3 regions of the Kribbella sp. VKM Ac-2566 genome follow, and region 1 is predicted to be linked to each of the others. Evidence: riboswitches for the same ligand, from Rfam matches in the RefSeq annotation. Region 1 holds a riboswitch; each other region holds the start of a gene.
The links. Region 1 has a riboswitch for thiamine pyrophosphate ahead of thiC (phosphomethylpyrimidine synthase ThiC). Riboswitches for the same ligand answer to the same signal wherever they lie in the genome.
Positions count from the first base shown of each region.

Region 2: another riboswitch for thiamine pyrophosphate. It lies ahead of thiS (sulfur carrier protein ThiS); the one in region 1 lies ahead of thiC (phosphomethylpyrimidine synthase ThiC).
Region 3: another riboswitch for thiamine pyrophosphate. It lies ahead of EV647_RS01220 (cytosine permease); the one in region 1 lies ahead of thiC (phosphomethylpyrimidine synthase ThiC).

Region 1 is NZ_SODT01000009.1:773,865-779,417, forward strand. Features, by position in the region: gene EV647_RS15165 (inorganic phosphate transporter) at 1-3, shown strand, start outside; gene EV647_RS15170 (hypothetical protein) at 17-250, shown strand; gene EV647_RS15175 (hypothetical protein) at 297-827, opposite strand; gene EV647_RS15180 (1-acyl-sn-glycerol-3-phosphate acyltransferase) at 953-1,699, opposite strand; TPP riboswitch at 1,752-1,875, shown strand; gene thiC (phosphomethylpyrimidine synthase ThiC) at 1,866-3,488, shown strand; gene EV647_RS15190 (transposase) at 3,629-4,228, shown strand; gene EV647_RS15195 (hypothetical protein) at 4,225-4,782, shown strand; gene EV647_RS15200 (RDD family protein) at 4,785-5,456, opposite strand; gene EV647_RS15205 (DUF2752 domain-containing protein) at 5,511-5,553, shown strand, end outside.
Region 2 is NZ_SODT01000009.1:616,313-621,865, forward strand. Features, by position in the region: gene EV647_RS14400 (hypothetical protein) at 1-290, opposite strand, end outside; gene EV647_RS43375 (hypothetical protein) at 287-421, opposite strand; gene EV647_RS14405 (DUF6807 family protein) at 503-2,359, shown strand; gene EV647_RS14410 (thiazole synthase) at 2,334-3,107, opposite strand; gene thiS (sulfur carrier protein ThiS) at 3,110-3,313, opposite strand; TPP riboswitch at 3,304-3,415, opposite strand; gene EV647_RS14420 (NUDIX domain-containing protein) at 3,435-3,830, opposite strand; gene EV647_RS14425 (DUF5937 family protein) at 3,827-4,774, opposite strand; gene EV647_RS14430 (pyridoxamine 5'-phosphate oxidase family protein) at 4,859-5,263, shown strand; gene EV647_RS14435 (YceI family protein) at 5,295-5,553, shown strand, end outside.
Region 3 is NZ_SODT01000001.1:247,941-253,493, reverse strand. Features, by position in the region: gene EV647_RS01240 (RNA polymerase sigma factor) at 1-193, shown strand, start outside; gene EV647_RS01235 (methylated-DNA--[protein]-cysteine S-methyltransferase) at 186-752, shown strand; gene EV647_RS01230 (class I SAM-dependent methyltransferase) at 918-1,601, opposite strand; gene EV647_RS01225 (hypothetical protein) at 1,670-2,050, shown strand; gene EV647_RS01220 (cytosine permease) at 1,989-3,314, opposite strand; TPP riboswitch at 3,310-3,427, opposite strand; gene EV647_RS01215 (alpha/beta fold hydrolase) at 3,446-4,105, opposite strand; gene EV647_RS01210 (hypothetical protein) at 4,102-4,908, opposite strand; gene EV647_RS01205 (DUF3152 domain-containing protein) at 4,939-5,553, opposite strand, start outside.

The DNA of each region.
Region 1 (5,553 bases):
TGAGAGGAGTACGGCGATGCATATCAACTGGAGTGCCCTCGGTGAGGTCGCACTGGTCAGCCTGCTCTTCGGTGTCGGCCTGGCGGTGCTGTTCGCGTTCGGTGTGACCGCTATGTCGCGGCGGGCCGTGGCGATTGACGAGAAGCGGCAACCGTCCTTCGTGGACACAGGTGTGGCTGCACTGTGTTTCGCGGCCTGTCTGGCAGCAGTGCTATATGGCCTGTACCTGATCATTCCGCAGTTCCATTGAGCTGTACGACGGGCGGTCTGGCGGCTGCCCGTCGTACAGCGGTCTTTTAGCGGTTCCAGCGGCGTACGGACTTGGCCACGTCCTTGGCGCGGATGGAGCCGAGGTTGTACTCCCAGGCGGCCAGGAGGCGGTCGCCGAGGACCTCTGGGTCCAGGTAGGTGCGTGGGCGGACAGCGACCGCCCAGGTGGCCGCGGCCGCGTGGCCTTGCTGGTGGAGCAGGTGGTCGACGGTCGCCTCGATGCGGCTCGCCTGGTTGCCACCAAGGCCGTCCGTGGCCCACACCTGCACGATCCGCGCGTCGTCGGCCGTCATCCGGGCCAGATAGGTCAGTGGACCACGCCAGAACCCCTTGCGGCCGATGGTGTCCAGCGACTCGAGCGGGAACCAGCCGTTCTGGTTGCGCCGGCCGTTCACTGCCGACTCGATCTCCCGGGCGCGCTCCGCGGACAGCCCGCGAGTCGCCCAGTCGACGAAGAACGCCCCGGCGTCCGGGATGTGCTCGGACACGTGCGGGGCGGGTGTCAGCGCCCCCGGGTCGAACAAGTGCAGTTCTTCCGATGAATCGAACAAAACCATCCCCGCCAGCTCTAGTACGCGAGCCACCGCAGCCGCCCGCCGCACAGGGACCCCCCAGGTTCCTGTTCCGTCAACGACAGACTTCGTACCCTCGGACCGGCCCGAGGGTCAAGGTCTGGTCCGGTTTACCGACGTTTCGCTGCCCGCCGGGCGAGCTCCTCGGCGTCCAGCCGTTGGGCCTCCTCGGGAGTCGGCGCGCTGCCGCCGTACGCGGCCGGCAACCACCAGGCACCGGCCGGTTGTTCGGGGTAGGCGCGGATCGTCTCGTCCAGCATCCCCGCCATCGTGGACCGTAGGTGCGCGGTCGCCTCGGCCGGGTCGTCGTCACGCGTCACGGTGATCGGCGCGCCGATGCTGATCGAGATCGGCCGGTGCCGGGTGAAGTCCCGCGGGTGGTCCTTGGTGAACATCCGCTGCGTGCCCCACAGGATCATCGGCAGCACCGGTACGCCGGCCTCCGCCGCCATCCGCACCGTGCCGGACTTGAACTCCTTGAGCTCGAACGACCGGCTGATCGTCGCCTCCGGGAACACGCCGACGACCTCGCCCGCGGCGAGATGGTCCAGGGCGTGCTGGTACGACGCGGCGCCTGCGTCCCGGTCCACCGGGATGTGATGCATTCCGCGCATCAACGGGCCGGAGTACCGGTTGCGGAACAGCACCTCCTTCGCCATGAACCGGACGAGCCGCTTGGCCGGAAGTGCGCCGTACCCGCCGAGGATGAAGTCGACGTAGCTGATGTGGTTGAGCGCGATCAGCGCCCCGCCGGTGCGCGGCACGTGCTCGATCCCGGTCCGACGGATCTTCAGGTCCAGCACCTTGAACGCGGTCTTCGCGAAAGCGACGACGGGCGGATACACAAGATCTCGCATCTCTAGAACTTACAGGCCCCGTCCATGGCATGGCCTAGGGTGTGCGGTGACAACTGGAGATCGCGGGAGCTCGCACCGTAGTGGGCTGAGAGGGCGGCTGGGATTCGAACCCGGCGCCGCCGACCGCCGAACCTGTCCGGGTAATTCCGGCGTAGGGAGCAGCAGCATGGTGAATGTCAGCACGATCCGTCCGGCCGTCACCACGGGCCCGATCTCGGGCTCGGAGAAGATCTATCGCGGAGAGCTCGGGGTACCGGCGCGCCGCGTGAATCTCACCAACGGCGAGCACTTCGACCTGTACGACACGTCCGGTCCGTACACCGACGCGTCGGCGCGGATCGACGTCCAGGCCGGTCTGCCCGCGTTGCGGCGCGAGTGGATCGCCGGACGCGAGTCGCGGACCCAGCTCGGGCACGCACGGGCCGGGGTGATCACCGAGGAGATGCGGTACGTCGCGTTGCGGGAAGGGCTCGATCCGGAGTTCGTCCGGGCGGAGGTGGCGCGCGGACGCGCGGTGATCCCGGCGAACCGGCAGCACCCGGAGAGCGAGCCGATGATCATCGGGAAGAAGTTCCTGGTGAAGGTCAACGCGAACATCGGCAACTCCGCGGTCAGCAGCTCGGTCGAGGAAGAGGTGGAGAAACTCGTCTGGGCGACCCGCTGGGGCGCGGACACTGTGATGGACCTGTCCACCGGGAAGAACATCCACGAGACGCGGGAGTGGATCCTGCGGAACTCGCCGGTGCCGATCGGGACGGTGCCGCTGTACCAGGCGCTGGAGAAGGTGAAGGGCGATCCGGCGGCGCTGTCGTGGGAGGTGTACCGCGACACCGTGATCGAGCAGTGCGAGCAGGGCGTGGACTACATGACCGTGCACGCCGGCGTACTGCTGAGATACGTGCCGTTGACCGCACGGCGGATCACCGGCATCGTGTCGCGCGGTGGGTCGATCATGGCCGCGTGGTGCCTGGCGCACCACCAGGAGTCCTTCCTCTACACGCATTTCGCGGAGCTGTGCGAGATTCTCCGCGAGTACGACGTGACGTTCTCGCTCGGTGACGGGTTGCGGCCGGGGTGTATCGCGGACGCCAACGACGAGGCGCAGTTCGCCGAGCTGCGGACGCTGGGGGAGCTGACCCGGATCGCCTGGGAGCACGACGTACAGGTGATGATCGAAGGCCCGGGACACGTGCCGATGCACAAGATCGCGGAGAACGTCCGGCTCGAGGAGGAGCTCTGTGGGGAGGCGCCGTTCTACACCTTGGGGCCGTTGGCAACCGATGTGGCACCGGCGTACGACCACATCACGTCGGCGATCGGCGCGGCCCAGATCGGCTGGCTGGGTACGGCGATGCTCTGCTACGTCACGCCCAAGGAGCATCTCGGCCTGCCCGATCGTGACGACGTGAAGACCGGTGTGATCACCTACAAGATCGCCGCCCACGCGGCCGATCTGGCCAAGGGGCATCCGGGCGCGCAGGCCTGGGACGACACGTTGTCCAAGGCAAGGTTCGAGTTCCGCTGGGAGGACCAGTTCAACCTCTCGCTGGATCCGGACACGGCTCGGTCCTTCCACGACGAGACGTTGCCGGCCGAGCCCGCGAAGACCGCGCACTTCTGCTCGATGTGCGGCCCGAAGTTCTGCTCGATGCGGATCACCGCCGACATCCGCGCGTACGCCGAGGAACACGGCCTGACGTCGGCGGACGCCATCGAGGCCGGCTTCGCGGAGATGTCGGAGACCTTCAAGGCAGGCGACCAGAAGCTCTACCTGCCGATCACGGACTGAGTACGGAACCCGTCCGGCCCGGCGTGAACCTGGCTCCGGGCCGGACACGGGGAGTAACTGGCTGAACCGATTCAGGTTTTGGCCTTCACTCTACGTGAATAAGACTGTAGCCTTAAGCCGTTCGGAAGGAGGTGCAGGGCATGGTCTTCGTTCTCACGGTAGATCAGCGCGGCAGCCGAAGCACGAGCGATCTCGTACCCGAGCTACTCAACTCCCTGAACCGCCGGCCGCGGCGGACCGGACTGCTGCGGAAGTTCGAGCGGACCGCCGGCGACGAGGTGCAGGGCGTGCTGTCCGAGGCCCGTCCGACCATCGACGTGATCGTCGAACTGCTCCGGTCGGACAACTGGTACGTCGGACTCGGCGTCGGTGAGGTCACCGAGCCGCTGCCACGCAGTACCCGGGCCGGAAGCGGCGACGCGTTCGTGTTCGCGCGAGAAGCGGTGACGCGGGCGAAGTCCAGTCAGCACCACGTGAACGTGGTCGGAGCGGACTCACGCAGGGCAGAGCAGGTAGAGACGGTGCTGTGGCTGATGGCGTCCGTGCTGCGGCGTCGCAGTGAACGTGGCTGGGCAGTGGCCGACCTGTTGGGCGAAGGACTCACAAGGCGGGAGATCGGCGTGAAACTCGGCATCAGCCAGTCGGCGGTGACGCAACGCGCCCAGGCGGCGGGCTTCGCCGAGGAACAGCGTGGACGGGTGCTCGCCGCGGATCTCCTCGGCGCCGGGGCAGCTGCGTGACGGCGCTGGTCCTGTCGCTGACCGGTGCCGCCCTGGTCCTCGCCGTACTCGCCTGGGTGCCCAGGTCGTCCGGCTCCACCCTCGAGATCGTCATCAGCGGGCTCATGCTGGCCTGCCTGGCCGCTGTAGGCGTGCTGCTGCTCGCCGGCCACGGCGTGTCCGGTTGGCCCGAGCGCTGGTGGAACGTACTGCTCCTGCTGGCGGGAGCGTTGGCGGTGACGGGCGGCGGGCCGCTGACGACCTCTGTGATGGCGCTGGCGGACCGAGGGAACACGCGAGCCCAGTCGACGCAGAAGGCCGGTGAGGTACTGCGTGGCGGCGCTCTGATCGGTGCACTCGAGCGAATGGCCATCTACGCTTCACTGGTCGCCGGCTGGCCGGAAGGCATCGCTGTGGTGCTGGCGATCAAGGGACTGGCCAGGTACCCCGAGCTCCGCAGTCCCGATCAGCCTGCCTCGGTCACCCCGCAAGCCGTTGCCGAACGCTTCATCATCGGCACCTTCAGCAGTGTGCTGTGGGCAGTGGCCTGCGCCGGTCTCCTACGCTCGCACTGACGTCAGGTGCGCACCACGTAGGTGTTCACGACCTTGTCGTGCCACGTCTGCCGCTGCTCGTCCCACAAGGGCCACAGCAGGTTCAGGAAGCAGGCGGTGTTGAAGAGGCTGCTGAGGAAGTCGCGGAGGAAGGAACGGCCGGCGCCGATCGGCTCTCCGGTCACGGCGTCGATCAGCTTGATGTTCAGCGCGCTCTTGCCCACGCTCTGGCCGGACTTTCCCTGCCGGAAGACCCGGTTCCACAGGCTGAGCACGATGCTGGCGACGCAGCCCACCAGGAAGAGGATGATCGCCCACCATTGCGGGTTGTCGTCGGGGTAGGGGTTGCCTTCGCGCGCCGCGACGTTCGCGATCAGAGCGCCGAACCCGATCAGGAGCGGCGCCACTGAGATCAGGCTGTCGATGAGCGACGCAGCGACCCGAGGGCCCCAGTCCGCCAGGGGAGGCATCGGCGCGCCGTAGCCGTAGCCGTAGGCGTCGTAGGGCTGCTGGCCGTAGCCGGAGCCGTACGGCTGCCCGTAGCCCGGCCCGTACGGCGCCTGCTGAGGATGGTGCTGCGACTGCTGCCCGTATCCGTAGCCCGGCTGCTGCTGACCGTACCCGTATCCCGGCTGGGCGTTTCCGTACGGCTGGTCCTGCGGCCGGTTGTCGTCAGGCGGCGTCGGTGTGCTCATCGCAATCCGTCTCCCAGTCGATCGATGCCACCGTATCGCGGGTACCGTTGGAGCGTGACCTTCGCGGTGATGCCCCGTCCACAAGGACCGGTGAAGC
Region 2 (5,553 bases), 160 kb from region 1:
ACGCCGGCGTGGCAGTGCAACCCCAGCAGACCGGGTCCGAGCGGGGCGTCCGCGGGACGCAGCAACCACGCGCGAGTCGGCGGACCGAAGCCGGTCGACCACTCGAGCTCACTCCCGTGGACGCCGTCCGCCAGCCACTCGCCGACGGTCCGCACGGCCGGTCGTTGCGGAGGCTCCGGCACGCCGAGGAGGGCGGCGACCCTCGTGGTCAGTTCGTCACCGGTCAGTGGCGACGCGTCGCGGACGAAGTCCGGCCAGTCCTCGTAGCCGCCCAACGCACTCGGTCTCAACCCTTCACCGCGCCGACCGATGCCAGGCAGCGCTCCACGTTCCCGAACACCTGGCCAGTTCCGGTCACCACCTGGGTGTACCCGTTGCCCGGCGCAACGCCCTCGACCTGCGGATACTCCAACTCGCTCACAGTTCCTCCGGTTGTGGTGTCGGTCCATCATGCGTGGCACGAGGGTTGAGAAACCGGTTTCCATCGGGAGAGGATACGGAGGTGGGACGGACACCGAAGGACTCGATCACGATTGCCGACGTCGCGCGGGCGGCGGAGGTGTCACGCGCGACCGTGTCCCGGGTGATGAACGGGCGCCTCAGTGTCGCACCCGAGATCGTCGCCCGGGTGCGCGCCGCGGCGGAGCGCCTCAACTACCGGCCGAGCGACCTGGCCCGCAGCCTGTCGCTGGGCCGGACGAACATGGTCGCGCTGGTCGTCCCGGACCTCGGCAACCCGCTGTTCCAGCAGATCCTGCGCGGCATCACGAACGCGTCCGCGGCGGCCGGGTACAAGGTGCTGGTCGCCGAGACCGACGAGGACCCGAACGCCGAGGCGGCGATCGCGATCGAGGCCCGGCGGCGCTGCGACGCGCTGATCATGGTCTCGCCGCGGATCGACGAGGAGCGGCTGCTCGAACTCCTGCCGCAGGTGCAACCGGTGATCCTGGTCAACCGCCAGGGGCCGGCGGAGGTGACGTCGGTGGTGGTCGACTACGGTCGCGCCGTACGGATCGTCGTCGATCATCTGGTCGGACTCGGCCACCGGCGGCTCGCGTTCCTGTCCGGCCCGGCGGCGAGCACGTCCAACGTGCTGCGGCTGCAGGCGCTCGCGGTCGCCGAGCGGGAGATCCCGGGGCTGGAGCTCGTCCGGCTCGAATGTGGCCGGTCGATCGAGGACGGGTACGCCGCGGTGGAGCGGGTGCTCGAATCGCAGGTCACCGCGGTCGTCGCGTTCAACGATCTGGTGGCGTTCGGGCTGCTCGCGCGGCTCAACGAGGTCGGGGTCGCCGTACCGGCTGATCTGTCGGTGACAGGGATGGACGACATCGGGCTCGCGCGCTTCGCCGTACCGTCGCTGACGACTGTGCGGGTGCCGCAGAAGGATCTCGGTGAACTTGCGTGGCGGCGGTTGCACGCGTCGATCACGGGGCTTTCGGACGAGGTGGGCGGCGTACCGGAGCTGCGGCTGGCGGTGCGGGCGAGTACGGGGCCGGTGCCGCAGGAGCCGCGTTCCGAAGCGTCAGCCGATCAGGTCGGGTGGCAGCAGCAGGGGGACATCTTCGCGCTCGGGAGTTCGGCGGGGTTGCTCGCGCGGTACGAGTTCGGACGGCGGATGCCGCAGGTCCACGCACCGCGTCCTTATCTGCACCCAGTCCGAACGCTCGGCGGGCACCCGCTGACCGAGGTCAGCCCGGTCGACCATAGGCATCACTACGGTGTCTCGCTCGCCGTCGCGCAAGTCAACGGCACCTCGCACTGGGGCGGCCGGACGTACGTGCGCGGTCAGGGCCCGACCCTTCTCACGAACCACGGCCAGCAACGCAGCCGCGGAGTCACCGTCAACAACCGCGAGCTCGTCGACGACATCACCTGGTACGACGAGCAAGGGCGACCGCAACTGGTCGAACGTCGGTACCTGTTTGGCGATCTCGCCTTCGGTGGTTGGCGACTCGACTGGCGCAGCATCCTCACCGCCCGCTACGGCTCGATCCGGATCGACAGCCCGGCCACCAACGGTCGCGAGGGAGCGGCGTACGGCGGTCTCTTCTGGCGTCTGCCTGCCGCGGAGACGACTGTGCTCAGTGCCGACGGCGAAGGGCTGGAGGCCGCCTTCGGGTCTCGTAGCCCGTGGCTCGCGTTCGTCCAAGGCGATGTCAGCCTGCTGTTGCTGCAGCCGGATCAGGTCTGGCCGTGGTTCTTGCGATCCGAGGAGTACGTCGGCGCGTGCCCGGCGCTCGCGTGGGAGCAGCCGTTGGTGCTGCAACCCAACCAGGATCTGACGTTGTCGCTCACCGCGCTCCTGCTGGACCGGGCGGTCGACGCGGCCGAGGCTAAAACGTTGGCAGGCCAGTTGTAGGCGACGACGCCAGCGCCGACTGCCATCTCTTCGGCACCCGGCCGGCGAGGCGTGCGTTCCGGCCGGCCGAGACGGCGTCGCGCATCGCGGCGGCCATCAGAGCGGGTTTCTCCGCACGGGTCACCGGGGTGGCGAGCATGACCGCGTCGCATCCGAGTTCCATCGCCAGCGCGGCGTCACTCGCCGTACCGATGCCCGCATCCACGATCACCGGGACGTTCGCCGCCTCGGCGATCAGCGCGATGTTGTGCGGGTTGCGGATCCCCAGCGCCGAACCGATGGGTGCGGCCAACGGCATCACGGCCGCGCAGCCGGCCTGCTCGAGGCGGCGGGCGAGGATCGGGTCGTCGTTCGTGTACGGCAACACCGTGAAACCGTCGGCCACCAACGCCTCCACGGCATCGAGCAGCTCGAACGGGTCCGGCAGCAGCAGGTGGTCGTCGGCAACGACCTCGACCTTGATCAGGTCGGTCCCGAGCGCCTCGCGGGCCAGCTTGGCGGTCAGCACGGCCTCGGCCGCGGTGTGGCAGCCGGCCGTGTTCGGCAGTACGTCGATATTGTGCTTCTTCAGCACGTCGAGCACCGAGCCTTCGTGACCCGTGCCGAGCCGGCGCATCGCGACCGTGGTGAGTTGGGTGCCGGAGGCAATCAATGCCTCCTCCATCACTTCCAGGTTGGCCGAACCGCCGGTCCCCATGATGAGGCGCGACGTGTACGTGCGCCCGCCGAGCTCCAGTGGATCATCCATGGTCAGCCTCCCTGCGTCGCGCTGACGATCTCGACCCGGTCGCCCGGCCGCAGGGTGGTCTGCGCCCATTCGGCCTTGGTCAGCACGTTCTGGTTCACCGCGACCGCGATCCCGGTGGCGCGATCGGAGTACTCCGCGATCAACTCAGCCACGGATTTGCCGGCCGGTACGTCGACCGCCGTACCGTTCACCCAGACGGATTCCATCGCTTCCTCCCTACGCCGGAATTACCCGATTCAGGTTCAGCGGTCGGTGACGGTCCGGTCACCCTCTCAGCCCACTCCCTGCGAGCTCCCGCGGACGTTTCGACTCTAACTCACGTCTCAACTAGGACGCGAGTCCGTCTCGCAACAGCGGAAGCACCTGCTCCCGCACGGCCGGTGCGACGTTCAGACCGTCTTCGGAAGTGATCCAGCGGAGGTCGGCGAGCTCCGCGGCGGGCTGCGGGACCTGCTGCAGCTCGACGGCGTACACAGTCATCTGCATCCATTGGTTCTCGAGCGCGGCCTGGTTCTCCACGGTGGCAAGGAACTTCGGTTTGTACGGCGTGACGCCCAGCTCCTCGTGCATCTCCCGGGCCAACGTCTCCAGCGGCGCCTCGCCCGGCTCCGGTTTCCCGCCCGGAAGATAGAAGACGTCCGGCGCGGCCTGCTTGCTCACCACCAGGAGCCGTCCGTCCTGCACAACTGCCGCCGCGATCACGATCAGCACATCGGTCGTCACTGTGCTTCTCCAATACCAGTCAGGAGGGCCGCGAGTTCGGTCGGGCGGTAGAGGACCTGTTTGCCGGTGCGTTGCGGTTCGACGAGCCCGGTACGGCGCAGTAGTTGCAGGTGCTGGCTCACCGCGGACGGCGTCACCTTCAGTTCGCCGGCCAGGTCGGTCGTCGTACGGGGATAGGAGAGGAGCGCGAGGATGTGCGCTCTCGGCGTACCGATCAATTGCGCGAGGTCGTGGCGCGACGGTGGCTCGACGACGGACCACAGGTTTGCCTGACCGCGTGGCGGGTAGCCGAGCAGTGGTTCGGCGCCGGGGTCGAACGGGATGACGGCGTGCGGTCCGAACAGGGTCGGTTGCAGTACAAGCCCGCGACCGTCGACGTGTTCGGTGCGGCTCTGCTCGGCTACGCGGTCGACCTTGAGCAGACCATCGGCGTACGTGATTGCCGGGCCCAGCCCGTTGAGCATCGCGCCCGTTCCTTGCTGGGTGACGACGTGGCCGCGGTAGCTGATGTCGGCGGAGAGGAGGGTGCGCATGCGGCTCCAGTACGGCGCCATCACGGCGTCCCAGTACTCGTGGAGTGCCTCGACCACCTTGTCCACGGTGAGGTCTTCCGGCAGCTCGCCGTTGACCGCTACGAGTTGTCGCTCGAAGGTTTCGGGGTTGACGGTCGCGATCAGGTCGAGCTCGTCGGAGAGCTGAGTGAGCGGCGAGGTCGGTCGTGGCGTCAGGAAGTCCGGACTGCCCATGGTGTCGTTGACGAGCCACCGCAGTACGGACCAATCCAGGGCGGCCACCTGCGGCTGTACGGTGCGAACCCAGCCGAGCTGCAGCGGGAAGCGGCCGGGATCCCGGAGCGCCCGCAACGACAGCACCATCTCCGCCACCGGCGACACCGCGAACCGGACGTCGGCCAGATCCTGCGAGTTCAGGACGTAAGTGAGCACGGCGCCTCGCTTTCAGTCACGACCTGAAGTATGGCGGAATTGTCGGTGGCTGGTGGGAGCGTGGTTTCCATGGGATTTCGAGCGATGGACGACGACGAAATTGCAGAGTTCCTGGCGCGGCCGCTGGTGGCCGTGCTGGCAGTCGACGAACCGGGCTGGTCGCCGCATGTGACGCCGGTGTGGTTCCGCCACCTGCCTGACGACAACAGATTCCAGGTGATGACGCCGGCCAAGTCGAAGAAGACCAGACTGCACCGGACCGGCACAGGGGCGCTGTCACTCTCGATCCAGACGGTCGACGGGGCGACGGCGAAGTACGTCAACATGCAGGGCGTGGCGCGATTCCTTCCCCTCGAGCCCGACCTGCTGAACGCGATGGTGGAGAAGTACCTGCCGGAGGAGAACCGCGCGGCGTACCTGGCCAACCCACCCGAGGACTCGATGTTCGACATCACCCCACGCCGCATCACCTCAGCCGTCATCGACTGACAGTTCACCGCGCTGCCTCGTCGTACCCCGTATGAGCGACTATTACGTACTCGACGGGGAGCGGACCCAGATCGGGTTTGTGGCCGCACACCGCGTGGGCGGCAAGGTCCACGGCCGATTCACGGCCTTCGAGGGCGCGTTCCGAGTGGACACCGCGGACCCGGCGGCCTCCACCGGCTGGCTGAGCGTCCAGATGGACAGCGTCGACACCGGCAACGACCGCCGCGACGCCCACCTGCGCCGCGACTTCTTCGGTACGCCGACCTACCCGGCAATGACCTTCGTCGCGA
Region 3 (5,553 bases), on a different contig from region 1:
GGATCCCGACCTGTGGCGGGCGGTCAACGAACTCCCGGAGCGGCAACGCTTCGCGATCACGCTCAAGTACGTCGGCGACCTGGACCACCACGGCGTGGCCGCCGCTCTGGACACCACGCCCGCCGCGTCACGCCGGCTCGTCAGCGACGCGCTGGCGACCCTGCGCACGAAACTCGGAGTACACGATGACTGACCTCGAGAGCCGGCTGACCCGGCTCGACACCACTGACCTGAAACCACCCGTCCTGCCCGACGCCGACGTCGCCTACACACTGCACGACACCCCGATCGGGACTCTCCTGCTCGCCATCGCGAACGGCCGGGTCGTCGCCAGCTCGTTCGGCGACGAGGAGACGATGACCGCGCGGCTCGCCCGGGCCGTGTCCCCGCGGGTACTACGGCAGCCTCGGCCGCTGGACGACGTACGACGGCAACTCGACGAATACCTGTCCGGTAGCCGTCACGCCTTCGATCTGGAGGTGGACCTCGCGCTGGCGACGCCGTTCCAGCGGCTCGTGCTGACGGATCTGCCGACACACACCAGGTACGGCGCCACGACGACGTACGGAACCGTTGCCGCCGACATCGACAGGCCCAAGGCGGCGCGCGCGGTCGGTACGGCGCTGGGCGCGAACCCGGTCTGCGTCGTACTGCCCTGCCACCGGGTCGTCGGCGCGAACGGCGCCCTCACCGGGTACGCCGGCGGACTGGACGCAAAACGATTCTTGCTGAATCTCGAAGCAAAAAGCTGAGTTTTCCGGAATTTCCGGTAATGGATTTACACTCGATGAAATAAGGAGCAGATCCCCAATGTGGAGTGGGGATCTGCTTCTTTGCTTCCCCTTGCCTGCAAGGGATCCGGGACTGTCTTCGAATCGAGAAACTGACACGTCAGAGATTCGAGGTTGGTCGTCGTACTAGTCGGTTGCCGGCTGGTGGATCTCGAGGATGAGTCGGCGGCGGCCGCCCCAGTCGCGTTTGTAGACCTTGTAGTCCGTGATGCCGGCGGCCGCGCAGAGGCGGCCGTAGCTGATCTCGTCGTGGATGAAGTGCACGCTGCTGCGGTCGTCGTCGTGCTCGGTGGTGACGATCCGGTGCTCCGGGCCCTGCCGCATCCCGTTGGCGATCTCGGCCGCGGTCGCCGGTCCCCAGACCGGGCCCTCGATGATCGCGATCCCGCCCGGCTTCAGCACCCGGGAGATCTCGCAGATCGTGGAGATCTGCTCGTCCTCCGCGAACAGCTCGTGGAACGCCGTCCACAGGCAGATCACCGCGTCGAACGAGTCCCACTTGTACGGCAGATCGGTCATCGAGCCGATCGCCCAGTCGATCGAGAGGTCCTCCTCGGCGGCCCGGGCGCGAGCGGCCTCGAGCAGGTTCGGCGAGATGTCCAGCCCGCGCACGACCTTGCCGGCGCGGCGCAGCGGCAGCGCGACCCGTCCGTACCCGCAGCACAGGTCGAGCACCGACTCGCGGCCCTCCAGCAGCTCCTCCACTGCCTTGACGATCAGCGCGTCCCGCTCGGGCGACGTACGCGCGGCCAGTCCGTCGGCACCGAGTTCGGCATACTCGGCCCGACTACGCAGTGCGGAGTTCAGCATGACCGCCAGTATTCCGCGTGCTCCGGGTCAGTTGTCCAGCAGGGCGAGCTTCCTGTAACGCCTGAGCGTTGGCCGGCACTGACCTGTTGAACGGTCTGTGTCGCGAGGGGGGATGCCCGTGGCACGACGCCGCACTCGTCCGCGTGCCGCTGTTCCTGCTAGCGCTGCTAGCGGTTCGCGGAGTACCGGCGTACCTCGCGGTGCGGACGCTGGGAGCTCGCGCGACGGCCGCGACCGCGCTGCTGCAGGCGACGTCGCTGCCGTTCATCGTGACGGCGACGCAGATCGGCGTGGCGACCGGGCTGATGACACCGGTCACCGCCGCCGCTCTGGTCTGCGCCGGGCTGCTGTCCGTGCTCGTGTTCCCGGTGGTCGCTCTCGCCCTGCTCAGGCAGCCTGCCGGCGACCGATCCGGCCGAGAAGCACAGCAGCCACCATCGAGACGATGATCGAGGTGTACGTCGCGCCGAGCCAGGTGGGGACGGGGTGGTCGTTGAAGAGGGCCTGCTGGACCTTCGTCCAGAACGGGGACCAGCCGGAGACGGTTCCGGGGTTCACCAACTGGTACGCGACGAAGCCGATCAGCCACGCGGCGGTCGGTTGCCAGCGGAACTTCGCCGTACCGGAGACGTCCCACTTCATCTTGCTGACCACGAAGAAGTCCGCGATCGCGACCGCGAACAACGGGATGAAGACCGAGCCGATCAGGTACAGGAACTGGGTGTAGTTGCCCAGGTCGATGAACAGCGCGATACCGGTGGCGATCACGCCGATCGCGACCGAGATCCAGCGGCGGTCGACGTGGCCGATCAGATTGTGTGCGGACTGCGTGGTCGAGTAGACGTTCGCGTACGCCTCGTCGACCTCGTCCACCAGCAGTACGAGCAGCGCGATCGCACCCGCGGGCAGTGTGACCAGTGCGGTGATCACGTCGTCGCTGTTGGTCTGCAGCGTTGCCACAGCGACGACACCGAGCGCGTAGTACGCGATCGCCGCCAGGCCGTAGCCGAGTGCGGACCCGGAGAACGCGGCCTTGTTGGTCCGGGAGTGCCGCGTGTAGTCAGCCGCCAATGGCGCGAACGACACGACACCGGCAGCGGCCAGGTCGACGGCCGGCCAGAAGCCGAACACACTGTCCTGCGGCAATGCGTGCGTCGGCTTGCTGAGCACCTGCACGAACAGGTACACCGACGCGAGCAGCACCAGCCAGACCATGAACTTCCGCAGGATCTTCACGCTGCCGAGCGGACGGACCGCCATCGCGGTGGCGATGATTCCGGCGAGTACGACGAACAGCCAGCGCCACCGCTCACTCGTGACCGCGACCGCGGCCTGCGAGATCACGATGATCTCCATCGTCGCCCAGCCGACGTTCTGCGCGATGTTCAGCACGGTCGGCGCGATCGAACCGCGGCGGCCGAACAGACCGCGCAGACTCGCCATCGCGGGCGCACCCGTGTGCGACCCGAACACGGCGGCACCGCCGAGCACCAACGCGCCGATGCCACAGCCGACGACCACAGCGAGCAGCCCCTGCCAGAGCGAGCCGGTGTACGCCGCCACGAGCGCACCGGTCACCGGGCCGAACAGCGAGATGCCGAAGTTGCCCCAGAGCGTGAACTGGTCGAAGAAACCGAGCGTGCGCGGCGCATCGGTGGTGAGGACGAGCGGCGCCTCGGTAGTACTGGCAGGACGAACAGCTGTGTCGGTCATGAGTGACCCCACTCCCTACGCCGGCATTACCCGGTCAGGTTCAGGCGGTCGGCGACCCAGCTGTCGCCCTCTCAGCCCGCGCATCCTCGGTGCGAGCTCCCGCATAGGTTTGTGCTGATGAGTCTAACTCGTCAGCTACTGTGCGGAAGAGCGGCCGCTCGTTCTATGAGAGCGGCCAGCTCCGGCCCGTTCGTCACGACCGGCATGTGCGCCCCGGAGTCCAGCGTGCGGGCCTCGCCGTGGCTGAGTTCCGCGAGCCGTTCGACCCATTCCGCCGTACACAGCAGGTCGTGCCGGCCGCGGACCAGAACCACCGGCGCTTGCACGTGGGGCATGACTGCGGCCAGGTCGTGGTGTCTCGACGCTTCGCCGGCGCGGGCGATCGACGGCAGCGTCGTACGGGCGTATTGCGGACTGATCCGGACCAGCTTCGGCGCATCCGGGATGGCGGAGCCGACGAGCCGGACCGCGCGGTCGACCCAACTCGAGAGCCGGATGTCGCCGGTCGGGGCGGCGAGCACGAGCGCGTGGGCCAGCTCGGGGTAGCGGATCGCCAGCTCGACGACGATCTGACAGCTCGCCGAGTGGCCGACCAGCACGGACCGCTCGCGGATCTTCCCGGCCAGCGCTACCGCGAGGGCACGAGGGTGCAGGTCCTCACGGGTGCCCGCCGGTTCGCCGTACCCGGGCAGAGTGACCACGTGGTACGGCGTGACGAGGTGTTCGACCGTCCGCGCGTACGACTCCGGGCCGAGGCCCAGGCCGGGCACGAGGACGATAGGTGCGTTCACTCCCAGGGAGCCTTGGCAGGAGCGCTCTTGACGACAGGGTTCGGTACGTCGGGCTTCAGCTCGCGGTACCCGAGGAAGAGGCCGACGGCGAGGATCAGCAGGCCGAAACCACCCCAGCCGTACGCCGTGGGCAGCCGGTGGACCGCGTCGTCGCTGGCACCGAGACCTGTGGACAACACCATGAGCAGCCAGACAAGGATCGGGATGACGGACACTGCGACGAGGAGCAGACCGGCCAGCTCGGCCGGGTCGGGCCGGCGACCGACCTTGTGGCGGGCAAGGACGTCGCGGATCCACATCACCAGCGCGGCAGTGCCGACGACCACGAGCAGCAGTTGGCCGATCGCGTCGAGCACGTCCGTGCGGAGTGGGTGATTGAGCGGCGAGCCGGGCGCCTGGGAGATCTCACGGAGGGCGACGCGCTGGACGGAGACAACCAGTAGCCCGTAGATCGCGGCGATGAACGCGGCCAGGCCGACGACCCGAGCGGCCCGCGGGTCACGCGAGTGCTCCTCGCGGCCGTACGTCGGGAGCTCATGTGGCTGCGGGCTCGCCGGAGCGCCGTACGGTGCACCGGGACGGTAGGCCGGGGGCTGGTGGTACGCCGGGTTGCCCTGCGGCGGTGGCTGCGTTCCGTAGGCCTGCGGCGGCGCATACGGGAACTGCTCGGGCGGGGTGGGCTGACCAGCGCCGTACGTGGCGCCGCCGTACGGCGTGGGTGGCGCGTAGTGATGCTCCTCGCCGGACCCCTGCTGCTCGGGCTGCTCGTCCCTGCCGTACGTCGGGAAGTCCTGTGATGACATCGCCTGCTCCCTCCCGTCGTACCCAGTTTCTCAGGTGGCCTTGATCGTCGGCCAGGCGTTCGGCAGGCAGCCGGCCAGCCCCTTGGTCTGCTGCATCATCACCGGCGCGGGGGTCTTCGGGGTCGTGCAGGTCGAGTGCCCGTGGCCGAGCGCGTGCCCGACCTCGTGGTTGACCAGGTAGCTGCGGTACAGGTCGACCTGCCCGTTGTACGCCGGGATCGCGTAGAGCCACCGCTTCGCGTTGAGCACGACGCGGTCCTCGACGCGGCAGGAGACCTCACCGCCGGTGTCGAGCGGCAGACAGAGCTTGTCGGTCAGGGTCGGCGTCGCGAGGATGATCCGGAGGTCGGCGTCGACGCTGTCCGTCCGCTCGAAACTCACCTCGTGCACCGCCTGCCAGCCGCGCGGGTCCGTCAGCGTCTTGTGGATGGCCGCCGCGACCGCGGCACCGTTCACCGACACGCCCTGCTCGATCTCCACGCGGTACGTCATCTTGTCGCGCACACCGGTCGCCTTGTTGAGCCCAGGCACCACAGCAAGCTTCCCGGTCGACACCAGGACGTTGGGCTTCGCACCCTTCGGCTTGCGCGTCAGGGTCGGTGCCGGTCGCAACGGAGTGGTGAACTTCTGCGTCGGCGTGGCAAT